2 regions of the Pectobacterium atrosepticum genome follow, and region 1 is predicted to be linked to the other one. Evidence: predicted binding sites of a transcription regulator. Region 1 holds the regulator's gene; the other holds the start of a gene.
The links. The regulator LexA, encoded in region 1, represses DNA repair genes until DNA is damaged. The targets are predictions, from matches to a motif close to TNCTGTATGTACATACAGNA.
Positions count from the first base shown of each region.

Region 2: the regulator LexA is predicted to act here: its motif matches at 2,946-2,965, upstream of GZ59_RS10350 (metal-dependent hydrolase).

Region 1 is NZ_CP009125.1:592,743-600,989, reverse strand. Features, by position in the region: gene GZ59_RS02675 (LysR family transcriptional regulator) at 1-839, opposite strand, end outside; gene GZ59_RS02670 (pirin family protein) at 951-1,649, shown strand; gene zur (zinc uptake transcriptional repressor Zur) at 1,756-2,265, shown strand; gene GZ59_RS02660 (CsbD family protein) at 2,312-2,521, opposite strand; gene lexA (transcriptional repressor LexA) at 2,971-3,579, opposite strand; gene GZ59_RS02650 (diacylglycerol kinase) at 3,690-4,055, opposite strand; gene plsB (glycerol-3-phosphate 1-O-acyltransferase PlsB) at 4,185-6,662, shown strand; gene ubiA (4-hydroxybenzoate octaprenyltransferase) at 6,803-7,666, opposite strand; gene ubiC (chorismate lyase) at 7,679-8,212, opposite strand.
Region 2 is NZ_CP009125.1:2,353,870-2,362,116, reverse strand. Features, by position in the region: gene GZ59_RS10365 (ABC transporter substrate-binding protein) at 1-598, shown strand, start outside; gene GZ59_RS10360 (oligogalacturonate-specific porin KdgM family protein) at 855-1,571, shown strand; gene paeX (pectin acetylesterase PaeX) at 1,911-2,873, shown strand; gene GZ59_RS10350 (metal-dependent hydrolase) at 2,982-3,557, shown strand; gene GZ59_RS10345 (L-cystine transporter) at 3,734-5,128, shown strand; gene osmE (osmotically-inducible lipoprotein OsmE) at 5,239-5,568, opposite strand; gene nadE (ammonia-dependent NAD(+) synthetase) at 5,794-6,618, shown strand; gene yddG (aromatic amino acid DMT transporter YddG) at 6,762-7,649, shown strand; gene GZ59_RS10325 (ABC transporter ATP-binding protein) at 7,764-8,247, shown strand, end outside.

The DNA.
Region 1 (8,247 bases):
ATGCTGTCTCGCCGCCACGCCATAATAATCTGGCTTTCCATCTGATGCTCTGGCCCAATCACCAGTAAACGTCCTTCGGCAATATCTTGCGCGACCATAGGATATGGCATCGTCGCGACACCTAGCCCAGCCAACAGCGCACGCCGTTTATCATCTAGAGAACTCACCGTCAGACGCTGCTGTTTATCCAGCAGTTGTACAGTCAGCACTGGACGCTCACGCGCGGTGTCCGCCATGGCAATCCCACGATATTTTACACGAATCGCATCCGACAGCGGCTCTGGCTCTTGGTGAATAGGGTGTTCTGGGCTGGCAACATAAACGTTATTCATCGTGTACAGTTTGCGGGTATTCATTTCGGAAGACGCACGAAAATGCATGTCCGGTGCAATCACGATATCAGCGCGCCCTTGCTCAAGACGTTCCCACGCGCCCGCCAGCACTTCCGTCAGGATCGATACCTGCGTATTCGCTTTAAGCGCCAGTTTATCGATTAATGGGAAAATCCGCTGAGTCGGAATCAGAGCTTCTGTCACAATCGTCAGGTGCGTTTCCCAACCACGTGCCAGTGCTTCCGCATCCGTGGTGAGTTTATCTGCGGCTTCCAGCAGGATACGTCCACGTTCCAACAACATTCGTCCGACATTCGTGAATTTCGTACGATGTCCGGAACGATCAAACAATACTACATCCAGCTCATCTTCCAGTTTCTGCATGGTGTAGCTCAGTGCCGAAGGCACCCTACCCAACTCGTCTGCCGCAGCGGCAAAGCTGCCACGACGATCGATCGCATCCATCACCCTCAAGGCTTCCAGCGTCAATGCTCGTTCTCTCGCCATCTTCATACTCATTCAGGAATTTTGAATATACCGACCAGATTAACTAGCTAACAATCCAACGTCCACACAATTACTATCAGTTTAATAAATAATTCTCTGGGGATAAAAATTATGATCACACGAAGAGCAGCAGGGCAATGCGGTCAAGCCGACTATGGCTGGTTGCAGGCACGCTATACATTCTCTTTCGGTCACTATTTTGACCCACAGTTACTGGGCTACGCTTCTCTTCGCGTGCTCAATCAGGAAGTGTTAGCGCCGGGAGCCTCATTCCAGCCTCGAACCTACCCACGTGTAGATATCCTGAATATTATTCTTCAGGGCGAAGCGGAATACCGCGACAGCAACGGCTGCCACATTCAGGCTAAAGCTGGAGATGTGCTATTGCTCGCCACTCAACCGAACGTCAGCTATAGCGAACATAACACCAATGCCAGTAAGCCACTGACACGTCTGCAATTATGGCTGAATGCTTGCCAGACCCGAGAAAACAGCCCGCTGCAGCGCATGGGGCTGAGTTCATCAAGCCACACGCTGCTTGCCTCACCGGAAGGCGAGCAGGATAGTCTGCAACTGCGCCAGCAGGTCTGGATCCATCATGTCGATCTCCAGCCGAATGAGCAAAGCACGATCGCCCTACAGGGAAATCAGGCTTACCTCCAGCTGATCCACGGTTCAATGGCAGTGAAAGGCAGCCAGCACAGTGAAACATTACACTGTGGTGACGGAGCCTTCATCAAGGAAGAAACGACGTTGACGCTCCAGGCAGAATCACCGTTGCGGGCACTGCTCATCGATCTGGTCGTGTAGTTCCTCTGTCCGTTGTATTCGCAGGAAAACGCCACTCACTCGGCGTTTTTACTCAGTCGTGGTAAGCTATCCGCCTTGTTCCTCAATGCGTCAGGGTGATATGACAATGGATTCAACCAATCAGGACAAACTTCTTGCCCAGGCTGAACAGATTTGTCAGCAGCGCGCTGTGCGCCTAACTCCACAGCGGTTAGAGGTTTTACGCCTTATGGCACAGCAGTCCGGTGCTATCAGCGCTTATGATCTGCTGGATCTGCTGCGAGTTTCTGAGCCTCAGGCTAAACCACCGACCGTCTATCGCGCGCTGGATTTTCTGCTGGAACAAGGCTTCATTCATCGAGTCGAATCAAACAACAGCTACGTGCTGTGTCACCACATCGAAGACCACAGCCATACGTCTGCCCTTTTCATCTGCGATCGCTGCGGACAGGTCACGGAACGTCAAACCGAAGGTGTGGAAGAAACGCTACGCAGCCTCGCGCAGCAATCGGGATTCACACTGCGTCACAGCGTTGTGGAAGCACACGGGTTGTGTGGCGGCTGTCAGGAAGTGGCGACATGCGAGCAACCGGATCATTGCGATCACGACCACACCGTTCCCATTAAAAAACGATAGCCCTGAGAGGCTATCGTTTCTTTTCTACGGGGAGATATCGCGTTTGCTACCAGTGATATTTGTGGTGATCTTCCCAGTGTTTCACTTCTTTCTCCGCCGCTTCCTTTTCGTACCCGTAACGCTCCTGGATCCTACCCACCAGTTGGTCACGTTTACCTTCAATGACCGTCAGATCGTCATCAGTTAATTTGCCCCATTGCTCTTTCGCTTTACCTTTAAACTGTTTCCAGTTACCGCTGGCTTGGTCTTTATTCATAAGAATCTCCATACCTTAGGTGCATTGCGCATAAAAAAATCGTAACTACCGACTTATGCGTCAGTTTCAGATAAATAAGATTATTCAGTAAGCAGCATCATAAATATGTGAGCCACCACGGTGCTCTTCGCCACTGTCTCCCTTGATTACTGGGCTGACCTAAATGTGGTGGCTAATGATCAATCGCCAAACGACCAATCAAGATAAAAATGCTTACCTTGGTGGAAATTATAGTCGAATATTTCACTAAAAATAAAAAACCAAGTATCTGTAACTAGAATGGCACAAAGAAAGGGGAAATCACCGCAAAAAAGCAGTGAAAAAACAGGGGGTAATGGGAGTCGTAGAAAACACACGCCAAATGTAACTAAATATATATTACTAGCGAATTAACACACGGAACATGATGCACTGATCCAGATAGGCAAGCAGTGCATCAGTGCGGACGATTAGCTCCAGTCGCTGTTACGAATAACGCCAACCGCTAAGCCTTCTATCGAAAAACTTTGCTGACGCAGGTCGACAACGATGGGAGCGAACTCTTCATTTTCAGCGAGAAGATGCACAGTATTACCTTGTTTTTTCAGTCGTTTAACTGTCACTTCATCGTCAATACGTGCCACCACAATCTGCCCGTTACGCACGTCTTCTGTTTTATGTACGGCCAGCAAATCGCCATCCATAATACCGATATTTTTCATCGACATACCACTGACTCGCAGCAAGAAATCAGCGCTAGGTTTAAACATCGCAGGGTCAACCTGATAGCGGCATTCGATATGTTCCTGTGCCAGCAGAGGTTCACCAGCCGCTACGCGGCCAACCAGAGGAATACCCGTTTCTTCTTCCATTAACAGACGAATACCACGAGAAGCGCCCGACACAATTTCAATCACGCCTTTACGCGCCAGCGCTTTCAGATGTTCTTCAGCCGCATTCGGAGAGCGAAATCCCAGCTGCTGAGCAATTTCCGCGCGTGTTGGCGGCATTCCGGAGTGCGCAATATGATCGCGGATCAAGTCATAAACCTGCTGCTGCCTTGCTGTTAATACTTTCATTCCGCCCCCTGGTTGTTTATACAGTCTTGCTGTGAGTATATACAGGTAACGCACAATTGGGAATCGGGATATAGGCAAAGCCCCTGACTTTTATTCGTTTATGCGCGCCATCAGGCAAAATGTTGCCAGAGGATGCTGCCCCATACGACAGCGGCTAACAAGATGGCAACAAAGACGGCCGCCGACCCAATATCTTTCGCCCGACCGGATAATTCGTGGTGTTCAAGGCCAATGCGGTCGACGACGGCTTCAATAGCGCTGTTGGCCAGTTCAAACAACATAATCAATACCACAGACCCAATCAGCAGCAGTTTCTCGACCAGCGTAACCGGCAGTAAACACGCAATAATAACGCCGACAATCGTCAATATGGTTTCCTGACGAAATGCGGCCTCATGCTGCCACGCCTGCTGCAACCCCTTAAAGGAATAACCGGTAGCTTTAATAATCCGGGTCATCCCCGTTGCTTTATTCATTTATCCTCCGTTATTTTTACTCTACATAATTCGCATTTTAACCTACCTGCGTTGTCTCATCACCACAGATCTCCGACGCAGTTTCTGGTATCCTTGCGGCGAATTGCTAACAAGAGGCTCCAAGTTGTTATGTCAGGTTGGCGTAAAATTTACTATAAATTATTGAATCTCCCGCTGAAACTGCTGGTGAAAAGCAAAGTTATTCCCGCAGATCCAGTGGTCGAGTTGGGGTTAGATCCCTCACGTCCTATACTCTATGTTCTGCCTTATAACTCTCAGGCGGATCTCTTGACGCTACGTGCGAAATGTCTGGCATTGGGCTTACCCGACCCCTCGCAATCGTTCGAATTCAATGGCGTAGAACTCCCTAGCCACGTCTTTATTAATGACGGGCCGCGCGTCTTCCGTTATTACGTTCCCAAGCAGAAATCCGTCAAGCTGTTCCACGATTATCTGGACCTGCATCGCGCCAATCCAGATTTAGACGTACAGATGGTGCCAGTTTCCGTGATGTTTGGGCGATCCCCTGGTCGGGAAGGTCACACTCAGGCTGCACCACACCTGCGATTGCTCAACGGCATTGAGAAATTCTTCGCCGTTCTGTGGCTAGGCCGTGACAGTTTTGTCCGCTTCTCAAGCCCAGTGTCGCTGCGCTATATGGCGACCGAGCATGGCACTGACAAAACCATAGCCCACAAACTAGCACGTGTCGCGCGTATGCACTTCTCTCGCCAGCGCTTGGCAGCAGTTGGCCCACGCTTACCGGTGCGTCAGGAACTGTTTAACAAGCTGCTGGACTCCAAAGCGATCAAGAAAGCGGTAGATGATGAGGCTCGCAGTAAGAAAATTTCTCATGAGAAAGCGCAGCAAAACGCCATTGCGCTCATGGAAGAAATCGCCGCTGACTTCTCCTACGAGGCCGTGCGTCTGTCTGATCGCGTATTAAGCTGGACATGGAACCGCCTTTATCAGGGGATTAACGTCCATAACGCCGAACGCGTTCGTCAGTTGGCGCAGGATGGCCACGGCATTGTCTATGTGCCCTGCCACCGCAGCCATATGGATTACCTGCTGCTCTCCTACGTCCTGTACCATCAAGGCTTAGTACCGCCGCACATCGCCGCAGGTATCAATCTTAATTTCTGGCCGGCGGGACCCATCTTCCGCCGTCTTGGCGCGTTCTTTATTCGCCGAACCTTCAAGGGCAACAAGCTCTATTCCACGATTTTCCGCGAATATCTGGGCGAGCTGTTTGCCCGTGGTTATTCGGTTGAATACTTCATGGAAGGCGGGCGTTCACGTACAGGGCGTCTTCTGGATCCCAAAACCGGCACGCTAGCCATGACCATTCAGGCCATGCTCAGAGGCGGCACGCGCCCTATCACGTTGGTGCCGATTTATGTCGGTTACGAGCATGTGATGGAAGTCGGCACCTATGCGAAAGAGTTGCGCGGCGCGGTGAAGGAAAAAGAAGGCTTTATGCAGATGGTGCGTGGTTTACGTAAGCTACGTAATCTGGGTCAGGGGTACGTGAACTTCGGCGAACCGCTCCCGCTAACAACCTATCTGAATCAACATGTACCGCAATGGCGTGACGCGATTGATCCCATCGAGGCGCAGCGTCCAAGCTGGCTAACACCGACGGTGCAGGATATCTCTATGGATATCATGGTGCGCATCAATAATTCTGCGGCAGCAAACGCGATGAACCTGTGTTCCACTGCCCTATTAGCATCACGCCAGCGTTCGCTCACACGTGAACAAATGCACGAACAGTTGGATTGCTACCTGCAACTGCTGCGTCAGGTTCCTTACCACAAAGATATTACAGCGCCCAAGAAGACTGCGGATGAACTACTGGAACACGCGCTGGGCATGAACAAGTTCGAAGTGGAGAAGGACAGTATTGGTGACATCATCATTCTGCCGCGCGAGCAGGCTGTTCTGATGACGTATTACCGCAATAATATCCAGCACCTGTTGATATTACCGTCGCTGATCGCCAGCATCGTCATCCATCATCGTCGGATTACACTTGCCGAAGTCGTGCGACAAATCACGCTGATCTATCCGCTGCTGCAAGCCGAGCTGTTCCTACACTATTCCAATGAGCAATTGCCAAGAGTACTGGAAACGCTAGCGAATGAGCTGACTCGACAAGAATTACTGTGTAGCCGTGATGGTCAATTGGCGATTAACCCGCCACGTATCCGTACGCTACAACTGCTATCGGCAGGCGTGCGTGAAACGCTGCAACGTTATGCGATTACGCTGTCGTTGCTGTGCGCAAATCCAGAAATCAACCGTGGGACGTTGGAGAAAGAAAGCCGAAACATGGCACAGCGCTTGTCCGTCCTGCACGGTATCAACGCGCCGGAATTCTTTGATAAAGCGGTGTTCTCAACGCTGGTAGCGACCTTACGTACAGAAGGGTATATCACCGACAGTGCGGAAGCGGCGCAAGGCGATATCGTGACAATCTACAACATCCTCGGTGATTTGATCACCCCGGAGGTTCGGTTAACTATTGAAAGCGCCAGCTCATCTACTGAGATGGAAGCAAGTACAAGTAGTAGTCAAACGGCGGAAGAGACAACGCAGGGATAGCCCAGCAGAAAGTCGCGGGAAGATGGTGGGGAAATACCATCATCAAACCGTGGATGCATTTAGCATGACAAACGCATCAGAACATTCCGTCATAAAAAAAGCAGCGATAAATCGCTGCTTTTTTGTATCCGATGATTGGCCTACAGGCCAAACAGCACGCCAATAAATATCGCCATACCCGCATATTTATTATTATGGAATGCCTTAAAGCAGGCATCACGTTCACGCCCGGCAGTCAGTATTTGCTGATAGATAAACATCCCAGCAGCGACCAGCAGCGAAATAGTGTAGGGAATTCCCAGCCCGGTGATATTCCCTAAAGCCAGCAATAACGCCAGCATACTAAACTGCAATAATCCGATGATGATATTGTCAAAGCGGCCAAACAGGATCGCCGTAGACTTCACGCCGATCTTCAGGTCGTCATCACGATCGACCATCGCATATTGCGTATCGTAAGCCACCGTCCAGCAAATATACGCCAGAAACATCATCCAGCAGGTTGCTGGCAGGCTTTCGCTCACCGCAGCATAGGCCATGGGGATCGACCAGCCGAATGCGGCACCCAGCACAAACTGAGGCAGATGGCTCACACGTTTCATAAACGGATAGACCCATGCCAGAACCAGCCCCGCCACGGACAGCCAGATAGTCATCTTATTCAGCGTCAGCACCAAACCAAACGCCAGCAAAACCAGCACAACAAACAGAATTTTAGCAGATTGCTCGCTCACTTCACCGCTGGGCAACGGACGAGAAGCCGTGCGTTTTACATGGCCGTCAAAATGTCGATCGGCATAATCATTGATGACGCAACCCGCCGCACGCATTAAGAAAACACCAGCGACAAAAACAAAGAGCGTCCACGGTGCAGGTGCTCCCCCTCCCGCCAACCACAGCGCCCATAGCGTTGGCCACAGCAGTAGCAGAGAACCTATCGGTTTATCAATCCGCATCAAGCGACAATAAGCCAGCCATTTCCCTGCTGTAACACTTCTTTCCAAGGATTTATCTCCTCAAATTACCTGCCAACCTTCATCACCAGGTGTGTAATAAACCGGTGATTCCGGTAAGAAAAGCTCAGTCAACAGTAACGGATGACCCGAAAGACACAGGCGGGAACGCCGCGCCCATAAGCCTTCGCAGCATCCGGTATGAATATAATCACGCGTCAGCGATTTTTGCTCAAACAGATAGCGACCTAACGGCTGATTGCCTATTTTCGTCAAAGCCGCGCCAGAACCCTCGAGCGTCTGTTGCGGGACAATCGTTCGGCCGAAAAGCCAGGGGCGATCGTCACCATACAGCACAACTTCACGCAGCCAGTAACGTTCGTCAGCCGGTAGTTGATCCCGCTCTTCGCCCAGCATCTGCGGCGTAATGAAACCCTCACGACAAAGCGTGACCCTCAGTTGGGCACAGTATTTTTCAAGCCGCTGCGTCATGGAACTGGTTTCCATCAGCCAGTCACCAATGTGCTCAGGCAATACCGAAGGGGGTTCAGTAAACCAGGATATGGTGCGCAGAAGCGTTGACGCATCGTCAGACATTTCCCTACTCCGAACAGGGTTACTTTGCAAATAAA
Region 2 (8,247 bases), 1.8 Mb from region 1:
GATCGACAGCCATGTCATGCCTGATGCGAAATACTATGCCTCTTTCGGTAAGAGCAACATGTATGAGATGAAGCCATGGATCAATGGCGAGTGGTCTGGTACTTACATGTGGAACTCCACTATCACTAAGTACTCTGACAACTTGCAACCACCAGCAAAACTGGCGTTAGGTAACTACCCAATGCTGCCTGGTGCAAAAGATGCTGGCTTGTTCTTCAAACCTGCACAAATGCTGTCTATCGGTAAGTCAACCAAGCATCCTAAAGAGTCTGCTCAGTTGATCAACTTCCTGCTGAACAGCAAAGAAGGTGCTCAGGCTTTGGGTCTGGAACGTGGTGTACCGTTGAGTAAAGCGGCTGTGGCTCAGCTGACCGCTGATGGCATCATCAAAGATGATGCTCCAGCAGTTGCCGGGTTGAAGCTGGCGCTGTCTCTGCCGCATGAAGTTGCTGTTTCTCCTTATTTCGACGACCCACAAATCGTTTCTCTGTTTGGTGATACCATCCAATCTATCGATTATGGTCAGAAATCTGTGGAAGACGCAGCGAAATACTTCCAGCGTCAATCTGAGCGTGTTCTGAAACGCGCAATGAAATAATGTAGCACTCGATTTACCCTGTAATTCATCCCTGCCGCACCGACGGCAGGGATTTTTCATTTAAATTAAAACATCCTCTATATTCAATTCGATCTCCCTCACAATTTGAAACCCTATTTTACTTTTTGTTACTCAAAACGATCTCGATCACAGAACGTAATTTAATAATAAATAGAATAGAACTTGTCCCAAAAAACATAATGCGCCTTTCGAATTAAAGTATTAAGCACAGTCCTAACCAATGGGGAATATAACAATGAAATTTAAATTATTAGCTCTGGCTGTTACATCATTAATTAGTGTGAATGCAATGGCTGTAACTATCGATTACCGTCATGAAATGAAAGATACACCGAAAAATGATCACCGCGATCGTTTGTCAATGTCACACCGTTTTGCCAATGGCTTTGGTTTATCCGTTGAAGCAAAATGGCGTCAATCCAGTGCTGACAGCACACCGAATAAACCATTTAATGAAACCGTCAGCAACGGTACTGAAGTTGTCGCCAGCTATGTTTACAACTTCAACAAAACTTTTTCTCTGGAGCCAGGTTTCTCTTTAGATTCAAGCTCTACCTCTAACAACTATCGCCCTTATCTGCGCGGTAAAGTGAATATCACTGACGATCTTTCTACCTCTTTACGTTATCGTCCTTACTACAAACGTAACAGCGGTGATGTTCCAAATGCATCAAAAAACAACCAAGAGAATGGTTATAACCTAACCGCCGTTCTCAGCTATAAATTCCTGAAAGATTTCCAAGTTGATTACGAACTGGACTACAAAAAAGCAAATAAAGCCGGTGCGTATCAATACGACAATGAAACATACAATTTCGACCATGATGTAAAATTGTCTTATAAAATGGATAAAAACTGGAAGCCTTATATGGCTGTAGGTAATGTTGCAGATTCCGGCACCAACGATCATCGTCAAACTCGTTACCGTGTTGGTGTGCAATACAGCTTCTAATAACGGCCTTGTTATTTAAATAAGCGTTATTAGGTAGCAGAAGGGATGTTATTGTTAATCGATTTACTCAGATCTACTTTTATCATTAACATCCCTTTATTATGGTGTCCGTTGTAGGTTAAGCAGGTTAGTTACGTTTCTTTGTTGTACATGATTTAGTTATATGCGTTTTAGCTGCTGTAATTGCTGTGTCTGATTTACCCTCTTCGTGTATGAATGTTATTTCTTTATTAAAATTTGCGGTTCAGGGTAGTCATTTTTTCTCCGATGTGATGGCTACCCTATTTTTTACCACCGCCCAACGATTCCCCCCTCATTCCCTTTGTCAGGTGATCTATCATGATTGTTCGTTCTCTGCTTGTCGGGGCCATTATGATGTCTGTAAATGGATTAAGTTACGCACAACCTGTTTTCTCTGTCTGGCCACACGGTGAAGCACCGGGTGCCTCTTCTTCAACGGCACAGCCGCAAGTGGTCGAACGGAGTAAAGATCCTTCTCTTCCCGATCGAGCCGCAACGGGTATTCGCAGCCCTGAAATTACCGTTTATCCGGCAGAGAAACCCAATGGCATGGCATTACTCATTACGCCGGGCGGTTCTTATCAGCGCGTCGTGCTAGATAAAGAAGGCAGCGATCTAGCCCCTTTCTTTAATCAACAAGGCTACACCCTTTTCGTGATGACCTATCGTATGCCCGGTGAAGGCCATAAAGAAGGCGCTGACGCTCCGCTAGCCGATGCCCAACGAGCCATCAGAACACTGAGAGCCAACGCCGAAAAGTGGCACATTAACCCGCAGCGCATCGGTATTATGGGGTTCTCCGCCGGTGGTCACGTTGCCGCCAGCCTTGGAACCCGATTCGCACAGTCCGTTTACCCCGCGATGGACGCCGTTGATAACGTAAGCGCACGCCCTGACTTCATGGTGTTGATGTACCCCGTAATTTCTATGCAGGCAGATATTGCGCACGCCGGTTCACGTAAACAGTTAATCGGCGAGCAACCGATGGAAGTACAAGCGGTACGTTATTCTCCTGAGAAACAGGTTACTGATCAGACTCCCCCCACGTTTTTGGTGCATGCGGTTGACGATCCGTCAGTGTCGGTTGATAACAGCCTGGTGATGTTTAGCGCGCTGCGGGCAAAGCAGATTCCGGTCGAAATGCATCTCTTTGAGAAAGGTAAACACGGCTTCGGTCTCCGCGGCACCAAGGGGCTTCCTGCCGCTGCCTGGCCTCAACTGCTGGACAACTGGCTACGCGCTTTACCTGCAAGCAACGAATTGCCGAAAGCCGCGCCATAAGGTATAGCAAACATCGTAACCGAAATAAATCGTTACGCCGTCACCGCTTCCGCAGACAGGGATAATCTCTTATACTGTATAAAATAACAGTTTTATTTGAGAAGTTTCATGACTGCGGAAGGACACCTGCTGTTTTCTGTTGCCTGCGCGATTCTGGCTAAAAAAGTTGAGCTATCGCCAGCGCTGGCTGCCGGAGACTGGTGGCACATTATTCCCGGTGCACTCCTTACCGCGCTGCTGCCTGACATCGATCACCCAAAATCCGTTCTCGGGCAACGCCTGAAGTGGCTTTCAGCACCGATTGCCCGCCTCTTTGGGCATCGAGGATTTACCCACAGCCTTCTTGCTATCGTCGCCGGTATTTTCTTTATTCAGACGCGTCTGCCGCCAGATTGGCCGATTCCGACAGATGCCTACCATGCCATGATCGTCGGTTATCTGAGCCACATTCTCGCTGATATGTTGACCCCCTCAGGCGTTCCCCTACTCTGGCCTTGCCGCTGGCGTTTCAGGTTACCGATTTTAAACAGTCAAAAAGGCAACCAATTAGAACGCTTCCTGTGTATTGCCTGTATCGGCTTTTCGCTGTATCAACCGCAAAAAAATTTGGATTGCTGCACCTACGAACAATCATTTCGCTTCTTGCAGTCAGCACAGACGTACTTCTTCCAATACGTGAAATAGTGACGTTATCTGCTGCACCCATATCGGTGTAACACAATGCCAAAAGAACTGTTATCCTGTGCGTCTTTGTTATTTTTTATCGCGAAAGATCATACTGTCGCTTACAGCGCTGTACGTTGTTGCACATTCGTGGACAGTGTGACGCAAAGCGATTCACTGATAGGGAGCAAGGCCGGATGAATTTTCCGCTACTCATAAATATTCTGCTATTTATCGCATTACTACTCGGATTAGGTTACGTCAGCCGCAACCCATCCTGGAGTCTGGCAAAGAAAGTGTTGTTGGGTTTGGTTGTCGGGGTGTTATTTGGTCTGGCGCTGCATCTGATTTATGGCGGCGACAATCCCGTTGTTAAGCAGTCCATCTCATGGTTTAACATCGTGGGTAATGGCTATGTGCAGCTGTTACAAATGATCGTGATGCCGCTGGTATTTATTTCCATCCTCAATTCCGTTGCCAAACTACATAATGCCTCGTCATTAGGGAAAATCAGCGTCTTGACGCTGTCTACCCTGCTGATCACCACGCTAATTTCTGCGTTAGTCGGCGTTTTTGTCACCAATCTGTTTGGTCTGACGGCAACCGGGCTCGTGCAGGGCGCGCAGGAAACCGCGAGATTAACGGCGATTGAAAGCAACTATGCTGGTAAAGTCGCCGACCTTAACGTTCCACAGCTTATCCTGTCATTCATTCCTAAAAACCCGTTTGCTGAGCTGACCGGTGCTAACCCAACATCTATCATCAGTGTCGTCGTCTTCGCCGCTTTCCTTGGCGTTGCAGCGCTACAACTGCTGAAAGATGACGCAGTGAAAGGCGAACGTGTTTTAACCGCGATTGATACGCTGCAATCCTGGGTAATGAAGCTTGTTCGTCTGGTGATGAAGTTGACACCTTATGGTGTTATGGCGCTAATGACCAAAATGGTCGCCAGCTCTAACCTGCAAGATATCCTCAAGTTGGGCAGCTTCGTTGTCGCGTCCTATTTGGGACTGGCGATTATGTTCGGTGTCCATGCATTGATCCTGTCTTTCACGGGTGTCAATCCAGCGCGTTTTTATCGTAAAGTCTGGCCAGTACTGACGTTCGCATTTACCAGTCGCTCCAGCGCCGCCACGATCCCACTCAGCATTGAAGCGCAAACACGCCGCATTGGCGTACCGCAATCTATCGCCAGCTTTGCGGCTTCTTTCGGTACCACTATCGGTCAGAACGGCTGTGCAGGGCTTTACCCGGCGATGCTGGCTGTGATGGTCGCACCAACGGTGGGAATCAACCCGCTGGATCCCGTCTGGATCGCGACGCTGGTCGGTATCGTCACCATCAGTTCTGCCGGTGTGGCCGGTGTGGGCGGCGGCGCAACCTTTGCCGCGTTAATCGTCCTGCCCGCGATGGGGCTGCCAGTGACCCTCGTCGCGCTGCTGATCTCCATTGAGCCGCTTATCGATATGGGCCGTACTGCACTTAACGTTAGCGGATCGATGACGGCCGGTACCGTCACCAGCCAGTTGATGAAGCAGACAGATAAGACGATTTTCAACGCGCAGGATGACGCTGAGTTGACACATCGCTAAACCACGCTGCTACATAAAAGAAAACGCCGACGGCTGATGCTGTCGGCGTTTTTTTATTTATGACGTCTTCACATGCTCTTTTTGATGACGATTTCGTGCAATCAGGTTACTTAGCGCTGTGGATTTGTGTCATAAGCCTGGCAAGTCTGGAAACCTTTATTGAGAACATTGCCCGTGTCGTTGTAGCTCACGAAATAGTTCTGCGCGGTACCATCGCGGTTCTTAAGCAGATAATCGCTACAGGTTCCCTTAGCATTCACCAACCGTTTTTCCATTCCGCTGCCTGCAAGTTGCTGGACCTGCTGCTTCGTCATTCCCACTTTCACATCTTTTACCACCGGCTCGTTAACATAGCTTTCTGCCTTGTTATAAGCCGTACATCCCGCCAACAGGACAGCGCCAGCTGCCGCAATACACACTAATAATCTATTATTCTTCATCTCATCACCTCATTATTATGGGTCACACTAAGGCTAGTCGGCGGCGACCACTTTTTCAAATTATAACGCGAGTATGTAACATATTGGTCGATAGTCAAAAACAGGTTATCTATAGGGAAAAGGACTACCTGACAGCTTGTCCTTTTTCTTCACGTCGATTCGTTTTACACTCAAGCAATCGTAATAATTCTTTTGCAGTATCAATAAGTTCAGGAGGGAGATGGCATGTCACTACAAAACGACATTATCACTGCGTTAGGCGTGAAAAGCAGCATCGATCCAGCACAGGAAATTCGTGTTAGCGTTGATTTTTTAAAGAATTATCTGAATGCTCACCCGTTCATTACGTCGTTAGTTTTGGGTATCAGCGGCGGTCAGGATTCTACGTTGACAGGCAAACTGTGCCAAACGGCTATCACGGAATTACGTAATGAAACGGGGACATCTCGCTATCAGTTCATCGCTGTTCGACTGCCTTACGGCGTTCAGGCTGATGAAGCTGACTGTCAGGATGCCATCGCCTTTATCCAACCTGACCGCGTATTAACCGTAAACATCAAGCCCGCGATCGAATCCAGTGAAGCCACCTTACGAGCCATTGGCGTGGAACTTTCCGATTTTGTAAAAGGCAACGAGAAAGCCAGAGAACGCATGAAGGCGCAGTACAGTATCGCGGGTATGAATGCCGGACTTGTTGTGGGTACCGATCATGCAGCAGAAGCGGTAACGGGCTTTTTCACCAAATACGGCGACGGCGGTACCGATATCAACCCGATTTTCCGACTGAACAAGCGTCAGGGGAAAGCGCTGCTGCGCGAACTTGGCTGCCCTTCTCATCTTTATACGAAAGCCCCAACCGCCGATCTGGAAGAAGACCGTCCCTCTCTCCCTGATGAAGTCGCACTGGGCGTCACCTATGAAAAGATCGACGACTATCTGGAAGGCAAGCAGATCGATGCTAGTGATGCAGCCACTATCGAAAACTGGTATCGCAAAACCGAGCACAAGCGTCGCCCACCGATTACTGTTTTTGATGACTTCTGGCAGTAAGCTATCGCTATGAATATCACCGGACGCAGATACGGCGTCCGGATTGCTATTGATTCCTTCTGCGCACTCTTCATCGATTCCCTCATCATTCGAGTGGCAGGAAAACCAACGCACAGGCAACGTGAAGCATGACGGGTATAAACATGACGCCACAGCGCGCCACACTCACGGGCCTGCTGGCTATCATTCTATGGAGCACATCCGTTGGGCTTATTCGCAGTCTGACCGAAGCGCTCGGCCCCATTGGGGGCGCCGCGATGATTTACTCCACCAGCACGCTGTGTCTACTGGTCTTTTATGGTCTTCCACGCATTAAAACATTACCCAGAATCTATTTGTTCGCGGGCGGTGCACTATTTGTCTGCTATGAAATATTTCTGTCTCTATCCATCGGATTAGCCGATAGCCGCATGCAGGCGATGGAAATAGGGATGATTAACTATTTGTGGCCCAGTTTAACCATACTCTTTTCTCTTTTTATCAATCAGCAGAAAAGTCGTTTCCTGCTCTGGCCCGGCCTCGTGATCTCGCTGGGCGGCATCGTGTGGATTATGAAAGGAGAAAGTGACTGGACGCCAGAGCTACTGTGGAACAACATTCTTGCTAACCCGCTAGCCTACAGCCTGGCATTTTCTGCGGCCTTGACCTGGGCGCTATACTGCAATATCACCAAGCGTTATGGGCAGGGAAAAAGTGGCGTGTCGCTGTTCTTTTTCATCGCTTCGCTCGTGTTATGGATTCAGTATTCCTTCAGTGCCGAAGGGCCAATTTCATTAACGTTGCCAAGTTCGCTGGAATTGCTCTTTATGGGTGCTTCAGCCGCATTGGCCTATTCAGCATGGAATGCCGGTATTCAGTATGGCAATTTGACGTTACTGGCAACCGCCTCTTACTTTACGCCCGTGCTTTCCACATTACTGGCCGCGCTCTGGCTCAACATCACACCGGCCATTTCGTTCTGGCAAGGCGTCGCAATGGTAACTGCCGGCTCACTGCTTTGTTGGTATGCAACACGATCGTCCACTCGCTGATCCGTTTTCGGCCGGGCTTCTCGGCCACTAAAAACCCTAATTTGCACGCGGTCACATTCTTCTCGCTAACCTGTTATAGTCACCTTCACATTTCGTTACCTAAAAAAGTCATACATGTTAAGGCGTTTCTTTTCGTATTATTCCCCTTACAAGGGGTTATTCGTCCTCGATTTTGGCTGCGCTATTATCGCTGGCCTGCTTGAACTAGGGTTTCCGATGGCGATTAAAGCGTTCATCGATAAATTGTTACCAGCTCAGGATTGGTCTCTGATCCTGTTAGCGTCGGTGGCGCTATTGGCAGTGTATCTGCTGAATACCGCGCTGATGGCCATCGTCAACTATTGGGGACATGCGCTGGGCGTGGGAATTGAAACCGACATGCGTCGACAGGCATTTGAGCATCTGCAAAATTTGCCATTCCGTTACTACGACAATATGAAGACCGGGCATATCATCACTCACGTCACCAAAGATCTGGAAGAAGTCGGTGAAATCGCCCACCACGGCCCGGAAGACCTCTTTCTCGCTATCATGACGTTTATTGGCGCGTTCATTCTGATGGCAACGGTTCACCTGAATCTGGCGCTGCTGACGATTA